Regions from separate parts of the Streptomyces sp. NPDC034037 genome, predicted to be linked through region 1. Evidence: riboswitches for the same ligand, from Rfam matches in the RefSeq annotation. Region 1 holds a riboswitch; the other holds the start of a gene.
What was found. Region 1 has a riboswitch for glycine ahead of gcvT (glycine cleavage system aminomethyltransferase GcvT). Riboswitches for the same ligand answer to the same signal wherever they lie in the genome.
Positions count from the first base shown of each region.

Region 1 (7,832 bases):
CTCCTGGGCGGAGGTCACACAGGGGGCGTAGCCGAGGCCCTCGACCTCCATGGTGCCGTACTGGGCGTCGGGCGAGCCGGCCTGGCCGTGCCACAGGAGCATCCACAGCTGGTCGGCGGCGAGCGCGCGCAGCAGTGCCTCGTACGCGTCGTAGCGCCCCGGCGTCACCTGGCGCAGCATCTGCTCGACCTGTCCCCGAGGACTTGAGCCAGCTCGTCCAGGGGAGGCCCCATCGGCCGCAGCCGTGCCCGACGCACTCACCCGTTACCGCCCCTTCACTACGAACCCGCACCGCCCCGGCCGGGCCATGGAACCAGCTTAAGCGGCGAGGCGGGCGCGGACTTGACGTACGCGCTTCCCATCGCGCCCCGACCGGCGCGGGCTCAGGCGTGCCGCTGGAAGAACGGCCGCACCTTCGCGCGCAGCCAGTCGCCCACCGGGTCCTGCGCCACGTCCAGCAGGACGAGGTTGACCGGCCAGGCCACCGGGACCCGGCCGAGGGCGCGGCCGAGCGCCTCCATCGGCAGCTCGCGGGCCGGACCCTCCCAGGTGGCCAGTTCGACGCCGACGAACAGGGTCGGCTCGTCCGTCTCGACGGCGGCCAAGCAGCGGCGGGCGGTGAGGACGACGCCCGTCGCCTCGAACTCCCCGGCGGCGGCGGCGAGGAAGTCCACCGGGTCCTCCTGCCAGTCCGGCTCGAAGAGGCGGACCCGGCCGCCGGTGGTCGGCCCGTCCAGCGGGGTGCGCCCCGCCCGGCACAGCTCGGCCACGGCGGCCGGCGGCAGGGGGACGCCGACGGTGCCCTCGGGGTTCAGGGCGATGCCCAGCTGCGGTGGCAGGCCCCGGGCGAACTCCACGGCGGGCGCCACCGTGCAGCCCATGCGGTCCGCCGCGTCGCCGAGGGCCTGGCGGAACTGCTGCTCGGAGGTGAAGACGGGGACGTAGGCCTGGCCGTCGATCTCCAGCGTGGGCAGGTCCAGGGTGCGGCTGTCGGGGCCGCCGCCGTTCGGCAGCGGGACCCAGAGGTGGCTGCGGCCGAGGACCTCCACGATGCGGCCGCCCGCCGGGACGGGGGCGCCGAGGCAGGCCGCGAGGACCTCTTCCAGTTCGTTGCCCGGCCATCCCCCGTACGGATGGGCGTGTGCCTGCGCCGGAAAGTTCATCTGTCCAACCCCTGCTCGCGACCGCTTAGCCTGCGGCTGAACCCTAACGTCGGCCGCCCTCAGCGGTCGAAGGCGATCCCCCGGCCGTCGAAGGAGACGGCCCGCAGCACCTGTGCCGCCGCCCGGTCCAGGAGCACCGCCGACCCGCAGCCGCGCGGCAGGTCGCCCCGCTCGGCGGCGCCGACCAGCCGGCCGACCGTCCTGCGGTGGCGCGCGAAGGCGTACCGGGACACGCCCCGGCCGCGCTCGCGCTGGCCCTGGAGGGCGGTGTCGGCCGGCACGTCGAGCAGGAGCAGATGCAGTGTCCTGCCCCGTCGGGCGGCCTCGCGGGCCAGCCAGCGGCGCACCCAGGGCTGGGTGCCGCAGTCGTGCACGACGACGCCGGCGCCGGACCGCAGGACGCGGCGCAGGCCCGCGTAGTGCGCGAGGCGGACCAGGGGGCGGTAGAGCGCGTACGGCAGCGGGGCGGGCATGCGGGCGGCCCACGCGTCGCGGGTGTCCTGGGAGTCGACGCGGGGGCCCGTGACGGCCTGGCGCATCAGCGTGGACTTCCCGCCGCCGGGCAGCCCGGAGACGACGACCAGGTCGCCCTCGTCGAAGGTGAGGCGGTGGGGGCTGTGCCCGGCCCGCTGCCGCAGGTCCCGGACGACGGGCACGGGCAGCGGGCCGCAGCCCTCCCGGGCCGGGGCGGCAGCCTGCTTCGGCAGCGCCATCCCCGTGGTCATGGCGTGGACGCTCGTCCTGCTGCGCACCGTGATCGGCCTCCCCATAGCGGTCACGTACTGCTTTCCCCGGCAAGTGTAAAGAGAAGGTAATGCGGCACAAGGGAAATTTCCGGAGCCCGCGCCGGACCCCACGCGGCCGGACCACCAGTCCCCCTGGCCCCCGCCGCGTGCAATGATGTGCGCGCCAACTCCATACCGGCCGTTTGAATCCGCGCGGGAGAGTTCCCGGACCAGCACGCATGGGCCCGGGGCGCCGAAGGAGCAAGTCCCTCCCTTGAATCTCTCAGGCCCCGTACCGCGCGGGCGAGGCACATCTGAAAAGCGAGCCGGCATGCCGGCTCCACCCAAGGTGCAAGCCGTCCGTCCCGCATGTCGGGACGCTCGCGGCGAACCTCTCAGGTTCCGATGACAGATGGGGAGGATCGACCTCGCCCGTCATGCCCTGGGAGTTCCCTCATGAGCACTGCCCCCCGCCTCACCGCCCTCGATGCCGTGCATCGTGCGCTCGGCGCGACCATGACCGACTTCGCGGGCTGGGACATGCCGCTGCGCTACGGCAGCGAGCGCGACGAGCACAACGCCGTGCGCACCAAGGCCGGCCTCTTCGACCTCTCCCACATGGGCGAGATCACCGTCACCGGCCCCGAGGCCGTCGACCTGCTGAACTTCTCGCTGGTCGGCAACATCGGCTCGGTGGGTGTCGGCCGCGCCCGCTACACCATGATCTGCGCCGAGGACGGCGGCATCCTCGACGACCTGATCGTCTACCGCCTCGGCGAGAGCGAGTACCTGGTCGTCGCCAACGCCTCCAACGCCCAGGTCGTGCTCGACGCGCTGAACGCCCGCGCCGAGGGCTTCGACGCCGAGGTCCGCGACGACCGCGACGCCTACGCGCTGCTCGCCGTCCAGGGCCCCGAGTCCCCCGGCATCCTGAAGTCGGTGACCGACGCCGACCTGGACGGCCTGAAGTACTACGCGGGCCTGCCCGGCACCGTCGCGGGCGTCCCCGCCCTGATCGCCCGCACGGGCTACACCGGCGAGGACGGTTTCGAGCTCTTCGTCGCCCCCGGTGACGCGGAGAAGCTGTGGAACGCGCTGATGGAGGCGGGCACGCCCGCCGGCATGGTGCCGGCCGGCCTCTCCTGCCGCGACACGCTGCGCCTGGAGGCGGGCATGCCGCTGTACGGGCACGAGCTGACCGCCGCCCTCACGCCCTTCGACGCCGGTCTCGGCCGGGTGGTGAAGTTCGACAAGACCTCGCAGGCCGACACCTTCGTGGGCCGCGCGGCGCTCGCGGCCGCCGCCGAGCGCGCCGAGAGCGCCCCGCCGCGCAAGCTGGTCGGCCTGGTCGCCGAAGGCCGCCGCGTGCCGCGCGCGGGCTTCTCCGTCGTCGCGGACGGCCAGGTCATCGGCGAGGTCACCTCCGGCGCCCCCTCCCCGACGCTGGGCAAGCCGATCGCGATGGCGTACGTCGACGCGGAGCACGCCGCCCCGGGCACGCCCGGCGTGGGCGTGGACATCCGCGGTACGCACGAGCCGTACGAGGTCGTGGCGCTGCCGTTCTACAAGCGCCGGAAGTGACCCCCCGCACACCTTTCCCGTTCCGCAGCACCCACCCGCGTACAGGAGAATTCAGGTCATGAGCAACCCCCAGCAGCTCCGCTACAGCAAGGAGCACGAGTGGCTGTCGGACGCCGAAGAGGGCGTGTCGACGGTGGGCATCACGGAGCACGCGGCCAACGCGCTCGGTGACGTCGTCTTCGTGCAGCTTCCCGAGGTCGGTGAGACGGTGACCGCGGGCGAGACCTGCGGCGAGCTGGAGTCGACCAAGTCCGTCAGCGACCTGTACTCGCCGGTGAGCGGCGAGGTCGTCGAGGCCAACCAGGACGTCGTGGACGACCCGTCGCTGGTGAACTCGGCTCCCTTCGAGGGCGGTTGGCTCTTCAAGGTCCGGATCGCGGAGGAGCCGAAGGACCTGCTCTCCGCGGACGAGTACACCGAGTTCTCCGGCAGCTAAGGATCATCCCGATGTCGCTTCTGAACACCCCTCTGCACGAGCTGGACCCGGACGTCGCCGCCGCCGTCGACGCCGAGCTGCACCGCCAGCAGTCGACCCTGGAAATGATCGCCTCGGAGAACTTCGCTCCGGTCGCCGTCATGGAGGCCCAGGGCACCGTCCTCACCAACAAGTACGCCGAGGGCTACCCCGGCCGCCGCTACTACGGCGGCTGTGAGCACGTCGACGTCACCGAGCGACTCGCGATCGAGCGCGTCAAGGAGCTGTTCGGCGCCGAGTACGCCAACGTCCAGCCGCACTCCGGCGCCTCCGCCAACCAGGCCGCCCTCTTCGCGCTCGCCCAGCCCGGCGACACGATCCTCGGCCTGGACCTGGCGCACGGCGGCCACCTCACCCACGGCATGCGCCTGAACTTCTCCGGCAAGCAGTTCAACGTGGTCGCCTACCACGTGGACGAGGCCGGCCTGGTCGACATGGCCGAGGTCGAGCGCCTGGCCAAGGAGAACAGCCCGAAGGTGATCATCGCGGGCTGGTCCGCCTACCCGCGGCAGCTGGACTTCGCCGAGTTCCGCCGGATCGCCGACGAGGTCGGCGCGTACCTGTGGGTCGACATGGCGCACTTCGCCGGTCTGGTCGCCGCCGGGCTGCACCCGAACCCGGTGCCGCACGCGGACGTGGTGACCTCCACCACGCACAAGACGCTGGGCGGCCCGCGCGGCGGCATCATCCTGGCCCGCAACAAGGACTTCGCGAAGAAGCTGAACTCCGCGGTCTTCCCCGGCTTCCAGGGCGGCCCGCTGGAGCACGTGATCGCGGCCAAGGCGGTCTCCTTCAAGGTCGCCGCGAGCGAGGAGTTCAAGGAGCGCCAGCAGCGCACCCTGGACGGCGCCCGCATCCTGGCCGAGCGCCTGGTCCAGGACGACGCGAAGGCCGTCGGCGTCGACGTCCTGTCCGGCGGCACCGACGTGCACCTGGTCCTGGTGGACCTGCGCGACAGCGAGCTGGACGGGCAGCAGGCCGAGGACCGCCTCCACGAGGTCGGCATCACGGTCAACCGCAACGCGGTCCCGAACGACCCGCGCCCCCCGATGGTCACCTCGGGCCTGCGGATCGGCACCCCGGCGCTCGCCACGCGCGGCTTCCAGGAGGACGACTTCCGTGAGGTCGCCGACATCATCGCCGAGGCCCTCAAGCCCGGCTTCGAGGCGGACGCCCTGAAGGCCCGGGTCTCGGCCCTGGCCGACAAGCACCCCCTGTACCCCAGCCTGTAGTGATTTCGTACGCTTTCCTTCGTACGTAACTCCGGGGCACCGCGCACACTGGAACTGAACACAGTGAGCGCGGTGCCCCCGCTCATGCCCGGCGCACGCCCCGGTCTCCGCACCACCCCGGCGGACGGGGCGTCCACCAAAACCATTGGAGTCTCCCGTGGCCATCTCGGTCTTCGACCTGTTCTCGATCGGCATCGGCCCGTCCAGCTCCCACACGGTCGGCCCGATGCGGGCCGCCCGCATGTTCGCGAGCCGCCTCAAGAACGAGGGCCTCATGGCCCACACCGCCGCGATACGGGCCGAGCTGTACGGCTCGCTCGGCGCCACCGGCCACGGGCACGGCACCCCCAAGGCCGTCCTGCTCGGCCTGGAGGGCGAGTCGCCCCGCACCGTCGACGTGGAGTCCGCCGACGGCCGCGTCGAGGCGATCAAGAGCAGCGGCCGCCTCAGCCTGCTCGGCGTGCACGAGATCGACTTCGACTTCGACACGGACCTGGTCCTGCACCGCCGCAAGGCCCTGCCGTACCACGCCAACGGCATGACGATCTTCGCGTACGACCGTGACGGCGCCCTCGTCCTGGAGAAGACGTACTACTCCGTGGGCGGCGGTTTCGTCGTCGACGAGACCGTCCTGGAGCAGGAGGGCGGCTCGGGCGAGAACCCGATCGTGCCGGACGACACCGTCCTGAAGTACGCCTTCCGCACCGGCGACGAGCTGCTGCGGCTCTCCCGGGAGACCGGTCTGTCCATCTCCGCGATGATGCTGGAGAACGAGAAGGCCTGGCGCACCGAGGAGGAGATCCGCGAAGGCCTCCTGGACATCTGGCGCGTCATGCAGGCCTGCGTCTCCCGCGGCATGTCCCGCGAGGGCATCCTGCCGGGCGGTCTGAAGGTGCGCCGCCGCGCGGCGAACTCGGCCCGCCAGCTGCGCGCCGAGGGCGACCCGCAGGCCCGCTCCATGGAGTGGATCACGCTCTACGCCATGGCCGTCAACGAGGAGAACGCCGCCGGCGGCCGCGTCGTGACCGCCCCGACGAACGGCGCCGCGGGCATCATCCCGGCCGTCCTGCACTACTACATGAACTTCATCCCCGGAGCCGACGAGGACGGCGTGGTCCGCTTCCTGCTCGCGGCCGGGGCGATCGGCCTGCTCTTCAAGGAGAACGCCTCCATCTCCGGCGCCGAGGTCGGCTGCCAGGGCGAGGTCGGCTCCGCCTGCTCGATGGCGGCGGGCGCCCTCGCCGAGGTCCTCGGCGGCTCCCCCGAGCAGGTGGAGAACGCCGCCGAGATCGGCATGGAGCACAACCTCGGCCTGACCTGCGACCCGGTCGGCGGCCTCGTGCAGATCCCGTGCATCGAGCGCAACGGCATGGCGGCCGTGAAGGCCGTCACCGCCGCCAAGATGGCGATGCGCGGCGACGGCTCCCACAAGGTGTCCCTCGACAAGGTCATCAAGACCATGAAGGACACCGGCGCCGACATGTCCGTCAAGTACAAGGAGACGGCCCGGGGCGGGCTCGCGGTGAACATCATCGAGTGCTGAGGCGCTCCGCGAGGTGATCCCGTCGTCGCGGTCGACGACGGGACATCTCGAATTCACTGTGCGCGGACTCCGCCCCACGTACGCGCTCTTTTCTCGGAAAGGCCTCCTTTTCCGGCGCCTGATGAGAGGGAAATGGCGTTCCCCCGGATCGGTGGACGCCGTCCGCAGGGCCGCCGGGCCACCCGGCCGCCATCCTTTTGGCTCTCCCTCAAAACGTCGGGAAGACCGTCTCGGAAAGCGAGACATCCGGCTGTTTTCCTCAAAAGCTGCTGCTACGTTCTCGCCTGTCGCCGGCATTCAGTACCCGGCCCGTGACGCGGCACCGTCATCACCGCCCGCGAGATCGGGCCCAGGCAGCGCAATGGGGGCCACTGCCAGTGATCATCGTTCCGTACGCTCATGGCGCGGCCAGCCCGCACCGGATCGCCGGAGCGGCGGCGCCGTTCGGCGGTGCCGTCTTCGTCGTCGACCCCGCGGAGCCGCTGCCCCCGACCGTGCTGTCCCTGCTGGGGCAGTTGGGGCCGGTGGTCTCGGGCAGCCAGGGGGACGCGGCGCTGCTCACCGAGCTGGAGCGGTACCGGCCCAGGGGCGTGGTCGCCTTCGTCGACGTGCTGCTGCCGCTCGCCTCCTGGATCGGCGCCCACTTCGAACTGCCCTGTCACACCGCCGCCACCTGCGCCTTCCTGACCAGCAAGGCCGCCCAGCGGCGCCGGCTCAACGAACAAGGCGCGGGGCACGTCTCCACCACCGCGTTCTCGTTCGAGGGCGACCTGCCGGCGCACCTCGCCGAGTCGGTCTACCCGGCGGTGCTCAAGCCCGACGCGGGAGCCTCCAGCCGGGACACCTTCTACCTGGAGAGCTTCGCCGATCTGCGGGCGCACACCGGTGACCTCGTCACCGGCCGGCGCTACGTCCTCGAAGAGGCGATCGTCGGCGCCGGCCGGCTGCCCGGGTCGTGGCTCGCCGACTATCTGTCCGTGGAGCACGCCCTGGCCGACGGGGAGGCCCACTGCCTCGGCATGACGGGCCGGCTGCCCCTGGCACCGCCGGTGCGCGAACGCGGCCTGGTCCACCCCCTGACCCTGGACGGGGACCTCGGCGCCGAGGTCCGTG
Region 1 is NZ_JBVISC010000006.1:86,318-94,149, forward strand. Features, by position in the region: gene ACZ516_RS21650 (enhanced serine sensitivity protein SseB C-terminal domain-containing protein) at 1-261, opposite strand, end outside; gene ACZ516_RS21655 (enhanced serine sensitivity protein SseB) at 384-1,163, opposite strand; gene ACZ516_RS21660 (AAA family ATPase) at 1,223-1,933, opposite strand; glycine riboswitch at 2,093-2,196, shown strand; glycine riboswitch at 2,197-2,310, shown strand; gene gcvT (glycine cleavage system aminomethyltransferase GcvT) at 2,345-3,469, shown strand; gene gcvH (glycine cleavage system protein GcvH) at 3,528-3,905, shown strand; gene glyA (serine hydroxymethyltransferase) at 3,917-5,176, shown strand; gene ACZ516_RS21680 (L-serine ammonia-lyase) at 5,334-6,719, shown strand; gene ACZ516_RS21685 (hypothetical protein) at 7,097-7,832, shown strand, end outside.

Region 2 (7,832 bases), on a different contig from region 1:
CCGCAGCGCACGCCGTCCGGCTATCGCAAGTTCAGCCCGGAAGACGTCGAGCGGCTCGGTCATGTGCTGAGGATGCAGCGGGACCACTATCTGCCGCTGAAGGTCATCCGCGAGCACCTCGAAGCACTGGAGCGCGGTGAGAGGGCCCCGCTGCCCTCTCTGGGCCGTCAGCGGGGCGCGGAAGGCGCCGGGGACCCGGGCGAGGCCGAGAGGCCGACAGCGGCCCGTGTGGGCCGTGCGGAGCTGCTGGCCGTCGCCGAGGTGGACGAGCGGCAGCTCGACGAGTGGGAAACGTACGGCTTGGTCGTCCGCCTGCCGGACGGCGGGTACGACGCGGAGGCCGTCACGATCGCCTCGCTCGTCGTGGAACTGGGCAGGTTCGGCATCGAGCCACGCCATCTGCGGGCCATGAAGGCCGCCGCGGACCGGGAGGCCGGGCTCGTCGACCAGGTCGTCGCGCCGCTGCGGCGGCACCGCAATCCCCAGACCAGGGCCCACGCGGAGGCCCGTACCAAAGAGCTGGCGAGCCTCACGGGAAAGCTGCATTCGGCTCTTGTGCAGAGCGCTCTCGGCGTCAGACTGCCCTGAAATACGGGCCCGCGCGCGGCGGGCGGACCGTCCCCGGCCGGTACTCGACGGCTGCCCGACTACCCAAACCTGCCGGCCACGTCCTAGGGTTGCTGTGTGAACGAGCTCGACGTCGTAGGTGTCCGGGTCGAAATGCCCTCCAACCAGCCGATCGTGCTCCTGCGTGAAGTGGGAGGCGACCGGTACCTCCCCATCTGGATCGGACCAGGTGAGGCAACCGCCATCGCCTTCGCGCAGCAGGGCATGGCACCCGCACGACCGCTGACGCACGACCTGTTCAAGGACGTGCTGGAGGCGGTGGGCCAGGAGCTCTCCGAAGTGCGCATCACCGACCTGCGCGAAGGGGTCTTCTACGCCGAGCTGGTCTTCGCCAGCGGCGTGGAGGTCAGCGCGCGGCCGTCCGATGCCATAGCGCTCGCACTGCGCACCGGCACGCCCATCTACGGGAGCGACGGCGTCCTGGACGACGCCGGCATCGCGATCCCGGACGAACAGGAGGACGAGGTGGAGAAGTTCCGCGAGTTCCTCGACCAGATCTCGCCCGAGGACTTCGGCACCAACAGCCAGTGAGCCGCTCTCAGCGGCTCGCTTCGGCCCATTCGGCTAGCCTTTCCCCGCGGCGGGGCACGCGAAACCACTCTCAGGGTGATTATCACTCGGCGTGGCGAGTGTGGCGATCGTTGACGAGCCCCTGGTGACTGCCTACCGTCGAGAAGGCAGGTCAAGGACGGAGGTCGGCGTGAGAAGCAGCGGCGACGGTACGGCGGTGGACGGTCCGTACCCGTTTCACAGCGCGGCCGATCACTCTCCGAAACCGATGGCGGTCCAGGGGAGCGGGGACGCGACGTTCGAGAATTCCGAGCAGATCGGGTATCGCGGTCCGACCGCGTGCGCGGCCGCGGGCATCACTTACCGCCAGCTCGACTACTGGGCCCGGACGGGCCTGGTCGAGCCCAGCGTGCGTGCCGCCGGTGGGTCCGGTACCCAACGGCTCTACAGCTTCCGGGACGTCGTCGTCCTGAAGGTGGTCAAGCGGTTCCTCGACACCGGGGTATCGCTGCAGAACATCCGTACGACGGTGCAGCATCTGCGGGAGCGTGGCTTCCGTGATCTGGAGCGGATGACGCTGATGAGCGATGGGGCGACGGTGTACGAGTGCACGTCGCCCGGCGAGGTCCACGAGCTGCTCCAGGGCGGGCAGGGCATCTTCGGGATCGCCGTGGGCGTCGTGTGGCGCGACGTCGAGGCCGCGCTGTCCCAGCTGCACGGCGAGCGGATCGACACGGGGGAGACGCTCGTCGGGCACAACCCCGCCGACGAGCTGGCCCGACGGCGCAACCGGGCGGTCTGAGCCCGCGGCGGGGGATTGTCAGTGGCGTAGGGCAGCATCGGAGATGTGAGAAGCGCGCCGACGATTCTGCATCTGGACATGGATGCCTTCTACGCGTCCGCCGAGCAGGCCGCGAAGCCGAGTCTGCGCGGGAAGGCCGTCGTGGTCGGCGGGCTCGGGCCGCGCGGTGTGGTGGCCACCGCTTCCTACGAGGCGCGGCGGTTCGGTGTGCACTCGGCGATGCCGATGGGGCAGGCGCGCCGGCTGGCGCCGAACGCCGCCTACCTCGTGCCGCGCTTCGGGCTGTACCGGGAGATCAGCGAGCAGGTGATGGGGCTGCTGCGCGAGCTGTCGCCGCTGGTGGAGCCGCTCAGCCTGGACGAGGCCTTCGTGGACCTGGAGGCGGGTGGCGTCGCCGATGACGAGCGCTCGGCCAGGGCGGTGGGCGAGCGGCTGCGGGCGGACATCAGAGCGGTGACCGGCCTGACCGGCTCGGTGGGCCTCGCCGCGTCCAAGATGCTGGCGAAGATCGCCTCCGAGCAGGCCAAGCCGGACGGCCTGGTGCTGATAGCCCCGGGCACGGAGCGGGCGCTGCTGGGGCCGATGTCGGTGCGGACGCTGCCCGGCGTGGGGCCTGCCACCGGGGACCACCTGCGGCGGGCCGGGATCACCACGGTCGAGGAGATCGCGGAGGCGGGAGAGGACGAGCTGGTGCGGCTGCTCGGCAAGTCGCACGGCGTCTCGCTGTACGCCATGGCCCTGGCGCGCGACGAGCGGCCCGTGGTCGCCGAGCGGGACACCAAGTCGGTCAGTGTCGAGGACACGTACGACGTGGACATCCACGACAGAGTGCGGGTCAGGGGAGAAGTGGCGCGGCTGGCCGACCGGTGCGTGCAGAGGCTGCGGGCGGCGGGGCACTCGGGGCGGACCATCGTGCTGAAGGTGCGGCGCTTCGACTTCTCGACGCTGACCCGGTCCGAGACGCTGCGGGGTCCCACCGACGACCCCGCAGTGGTGCGGGAGGCCGCGGCGCGGCTGCTGGAGTCCGTGGACACCACGGGCGGGGTGCGGTTGCTCGGGGTAGGGGTCACGGGGCTCGCGGACTACACGCAGGAGGACCTCTTCGCCCAGGCGCAGGCCCAGGCGCAGGCCGCGGAGGCGGAGGTCTCGGCGGTGGAGGGTCCGGAGGGTGCTCCGCCGACGGGGGCGGCGGGGGAGGCCGTGCCGAGGGCTCCGCTGGGCCCGGCTGACAGTGCGGACGCGCAGGAGTCGCCGGTGCCCGCCGAGCGGCGGTGGGCGGCCGGGCACGACGTGCGGCACACCGAGTACGGCTACGGGTGGGTCCAGGGCAGCGGGCTCGGCCGGGTGACCGTACGTTTCGAGACACCCGGATCGGCGCCGGGGCGGGTGCGGACGTTCCGGACGGATGATCCGAAATTGCGCCCCGCGGAGCCTTTGCCGCTGGTCGGAGCGGGATCCTGCGGGGAGGAGGTGGAAGCGGCGGAGGCGGGGTGAGGCCCGGTGCCTCAGGTGGGGTCGGAGCCCGCGATGTGCCCGAAGTCGTGGTCGGGGGGTGGCGGGTGGGGGAGCGTGGTGTCCAGGCCGTAGTGGTGGTAGAGCTGGAGCTCCTGGGCGGGGGAGAGATGGCGGCCCACGCCGAAGTCCGGGGCGTCCTTGATCAGGTCGCGGTCGAAGGGGATGCGCAGGGTGCCGTCGTCGACCAGTTCGCTCGGCTCCAGGGGGACGAAGGCGTCGCGGCTGAAGAGGCCCGTGCGTATGGCCGCCCACTCCGGTTCGCCGGTGGCGTCGTCGAGATAGATCTCGTCGATCGTGCCGATCTTGGCCCCGTTGCGGTCGAACGCCTTGCGGCCGATCAGATTCCGCGGATCGATGTCGGTCTGCACGGGCCCTCCAGCTGTCGCGGGGTCTGGGATATGGGCATAACTCGTCTTTGTCCGCTCGTACTCACTACGAAAGAGCACTTCGGGGCGGGCGGCCACTCGAGGGAATGCCTGTGACCCTCGCTGGTAGGCTGACGAATGGCTGCTGACCCCGTGCGGGAGAGCTCTCCGGGTCACGATCGCCGGAGGCGCCGAAGGAGCAAATCCTCCCCGGAATCTCTCAGGCACCTGTACCGCACGGACGAGGTCACTCTGGAAAGCAGGGCGGGCGTACGGGCGGGCACGTCCCACACCCTTCCTCACCGACGGTGAAAGCCGGGACGGTGCCTTCACGGGCGCGCCCCGGTGAAGCTCTCAGGTTGAGATGACAGAGGGGGAGGCCGTCCGGGTACCCGCGCCGTGGTACCCCTCGTAGGTCGCGCAGACCAGGAGGCCTCCGCAATGACTGCCACCAATCGCATCCCCCTCTCCGAACTCGAACAGGGCATCCCCTTCGAGCAGCGGCACATAGGGCCCGATGCGGAAGCGCGGGCGAAGATGCTCGCCCAGGTCGGGTACGGCTCGCTCGACGAGCTGACGGCCGCCGCGGTGCCGGATGTGATCAAGAACGCCGAGGCGCTGAAGCTGCCCGGGGCCCGTACCGAGGCCGAGGTCCTCGCCGAGCTGCGCTCCCTCGCGGACCGCAACCAGGTGCTCGACTCGATGATCGGGCTCGGGTACTACGGCACCTTCACGCCGCCGGTGATCCTGCGGAACGTGATGGAGAACCCCGCCTGGTACACCGCGTACACGCCGTACCAGCCGGAGATCTCCCAGGGCCGGCTTGAGGCGCTGCTGAACTTCCAGACCATGGTCGCCGAGCTGACCGGCCTGCCCACCTCCGGGGCCTCGCTGCTCGACGAGGGCACGGCCGCCGCCGAGGCCATGGCCCTGTCCCGGCGCATGGGCAAGGTCAAGGACGGCGTCTTCCTCGTCGACGCCGACACCCTGCCGCAGACCATCGCCGTCATCCAGACGCGTGCCGAGCCCACCGGCGTCGAGATCGTCGTCACGGATCTGAGCACCGGCATCCCGGCCGAGGTCGCCGAGCGCGGTGTCGTCGGCGTACTGGTGCAGTACCCGGGCGCCTCCGGTGTCGTACGCGACATCAAGCCGCTGATCGACGAGGCGCACGAGCTGGGTGCCGTCGTCACCGTCGCCGCCGACCTGCTCGCCCTGACACTGCTCACCTCGCCCGGTGAGCTGGGCGCGGACATCGCGGTCGGCACGACGCAGCGCTTCGGTGTGCCGATGGGATTCGGCGGCCCGCACGCCGGTTACATGGCGGTGCGCGAGAAGTTCGCCCGCAGCCTGCCCGGGCGGCTCGTCGGCGTCTCCGTCGACGCCGACGGCAACAAGGCGTACCGGCTGGCGCTGCAGACCCGTGAGCAGCACATCCGCCGCGAGAAGGCCACCAGCAACATCTGTACCGCTCAGGTGCTGCTCGCGGTCATGGCCGGAATGTACGCGGTCTACCACGGCCCGGACGGGCTGAAGTCCATCGCGCGGCGCACCCACCGCTACGCGACGCTGCTCGCCGCCGGCCTCAAGGAGGGCGGGGTCGAGGTCGTCCACGGCGCGTACTTCGACACGCTGACCCTGCGCGCGCCCGGCCAGGCCGAGCACTTCGTCACCGCCGCCCGTGAGAGTGGCGTCAACATCCACCGCGTCGACGCCGACCACGTCTCGCTCGCCTGCGACGAGACCACCACCCGCCAGCAACTGGCCGCGGTCTGGAGCGCCTTCGGCGTCGAGGCCGACGTCGACGCGCTGGACGCCACCGTCTCGGACACGCTCCCCCAAGGCCTGCTCCGCACCGACGAGTACCTCGCGCACCCGGTCTTCCACCAGTACCGCTCCGAGACCTCGATGCTGCGCTACCTGCGCAAGCTGGCCGACCGCGACTACGCGCTCGACCGCGGCATGATCCCGCTGGGCTCCTGCACCATGAAGCTCAACGCGACCACCGAGATGGAGCCGGTCACCTGGCCCGAGTTCGGGCAGCTGCACCCCTTCGCGCCCGCCCAGCAGGCGCAGGGCTACCTCACGCTCATCCGTGAGCTGGAGGAGCGCCTCGCCGAGGTGACCGGGTACGACAAGGTCTCGCTCCAGCCCAACGCCGGGTCGCAGGGCGAGCTGGCGGGCCTGCTGGCCGTGCGCGGCTACCACCGGGCCAACGGCGACGACCAGCGCACCGTCTGCCTCATCCCGTCCTCCGCGCACGGCACGAACGCGGCGAGCGCCGTGATGGCCGGCATGAAGGTCGTCGTCGTGAAGACCGCCGACGACGGTGAGATCGACGCCGACGACCTGCGTGCGAAGATCGACAAGCACCGCGACGAGCTGGCCGTGCTCATGATCACGTACCCCTCGACGCACGGTGTGTTCGAGGAGCACGTCGCCGACATCTGCGCGGAGGTGCACGAGGCCGGCGGTCAGGTGTACGTCGACGGCGCGAACCTCAACGCGCTGGTGGGTCTCGCCAAGCCGGGGCACTTCGGCGGCGACGTCTCGCACCTGAACCTGCACAAGACCTTCTGCATCCCGCACGGCGGCGGCGGTCCCGGGGTCGGCCCGGTCGGTGTGCGCGAGCACCTCGCGCCGTACCTGCCGAACCACCCCCTGCAGCCCGCCGCGGGCCCGAAGACCGGTGTCGGCCCGATCTCCGCCGCGCCGTGGGGCTCCGCCGGAATCCTGCCGATCTCCTGGTCGTACGTGCGTCTCATGGGCGGCGAGGGGCTCAAGCGCGCCACCCAGGTCGCGGTGCTCTCCGCGAACTACATCGCCAAGCGCCTGGAGCCGCACTACCCGGTGCTCTACACGGGCCCCGCCGGGCTCGTCGCGCACGAATGCATCATCGACCTGCGGCCGATCAGCAAGGCGACGGGCGTCAGCGTCGACGACATCGCCAAGCGGCTCATCGACTACGGCTTCCACGCGCCGACCATGTCGTTCCCGGTCGCGGGGACGCTGATGATCGAGCCGACGGAGAGCGAGGACCTCGCCGAGATCGACCGGTTCTGCGACGCGATGATCGCCATTCGCCGGGAGATCGAGAAGGTGGGTTCCGGTGAGTGGGCCGCCGACGACAACCCGCTGCGGAACGCGCCGCACACCGCGGCCGCGCTCGGCGGTGACTGGGAGCACGGTTACAGCCGTGCGGAGGCCGTCTTCCCGGCCGGTGTCGTCGCGTCCGACAAGTACTGGCCGCCGGTCCGCCGGATCGACCAGGCGTACGGCGACCGGAACCTCGTCTGCTCCTGCCCGCCGCTGGATGCTTACGAGGACTGATGACGGGGCCCGGGTCACGGGCATGCGTCGGGGCCGGTGCGGAGAGTCTCTCCGGGCCGGCCCCTCGGTCTTTCGGTGTGCTGTACGTGCCGTGCGCGGTGTCAGGCGGCCGTCATGATCCGGTCGGTGCCCAGCGGTCGGTGCGGGGCGATGATCTGGCCGTCCGGCAGCAGCTCACCGGTGTCCTCGAAGAGCAGGACGCCGTTGCACAGCAGGCTCCAGCCCTGTTCCGGGTGGCTCGCCATGAGGAGCGCGGCTTCCCGGTCGGCGGAGTCGGCTGTCGGGCACGGTGGTTGGTGCTGGCACATGGAAGGGTTCTTTCGCTGCGGTGAGATGGCTGTGACGTCGGTCCTGTGGCTCGATGCGGTATGCATGACCGCCCCCCGTTGTAGTCGGTCCGATCCCAGTGTTGCCCTCCGGGCGTCAATCCGCAGGGATTTTGCTGCAGCGGTTCTTACTGATTGATGACGTATCACCCGCCCGGACGGTTCAGCCCAACTCAGGTCTCTCTTCGGGTGGTTCACCCATGGCCCGTCCGGGCTAGTCCACCTGGGTGGGGCAGTGTCGTGCCCCGCGGCCGAGGGGGGGCGGCGGGGCACGAGCGGGCGCGGGGGGGCGCGGGTGTCAGGCGGGCGAGCCCAGCAAGGGGGACGGGGTCGACGGGGTCAGCCGGTGGGTCAGGA
Region 2 is NZ_JBVISC010000003.1:1,006,235-1,014,066, reverse strand. Features, by position in the region: gene ftsR (transcriptional regulator FtsR) at 1-588, shown strand, start outside; gene ACZ516_RS15110 (bifunctional nuclease family protein) at 685-1,158, shown strand; gene ACZ516_RS15105 (MerR family transcriptional regulator) at 1,328-1,939, shown strand; gene ACZ516_RS15100 (DNA polymerase IV) at 1,985-3,433, shown strand; gene ACZ516_RS15095 (PRC-barrel domain-containing protein) at 3,445-3,822, opposite strand; glycine riboswitch at 3,966-4,065, shown strand; gene gcvP (aminomethyl-transferring glycine dehydrogenase) at 4,261-7,149, shown strand; gene ACZ516_RS15085 (DUF5999 family protein) at 7,251-7,457, opposite strand; gene ACZ516_RS15080 (hypothetical protein) at 7,774-7,832, opposite strand, start outside.
Region 2: it holds a riboswitch for glycine, as region 1 does, so the genes downstream of both, gcvP (aminomethyl-transferring glycine dehydrogenase) here and gcvT (glycine cleavage system aminomethyltransferase GcvT) in region 1, are expected to answer to the same signal.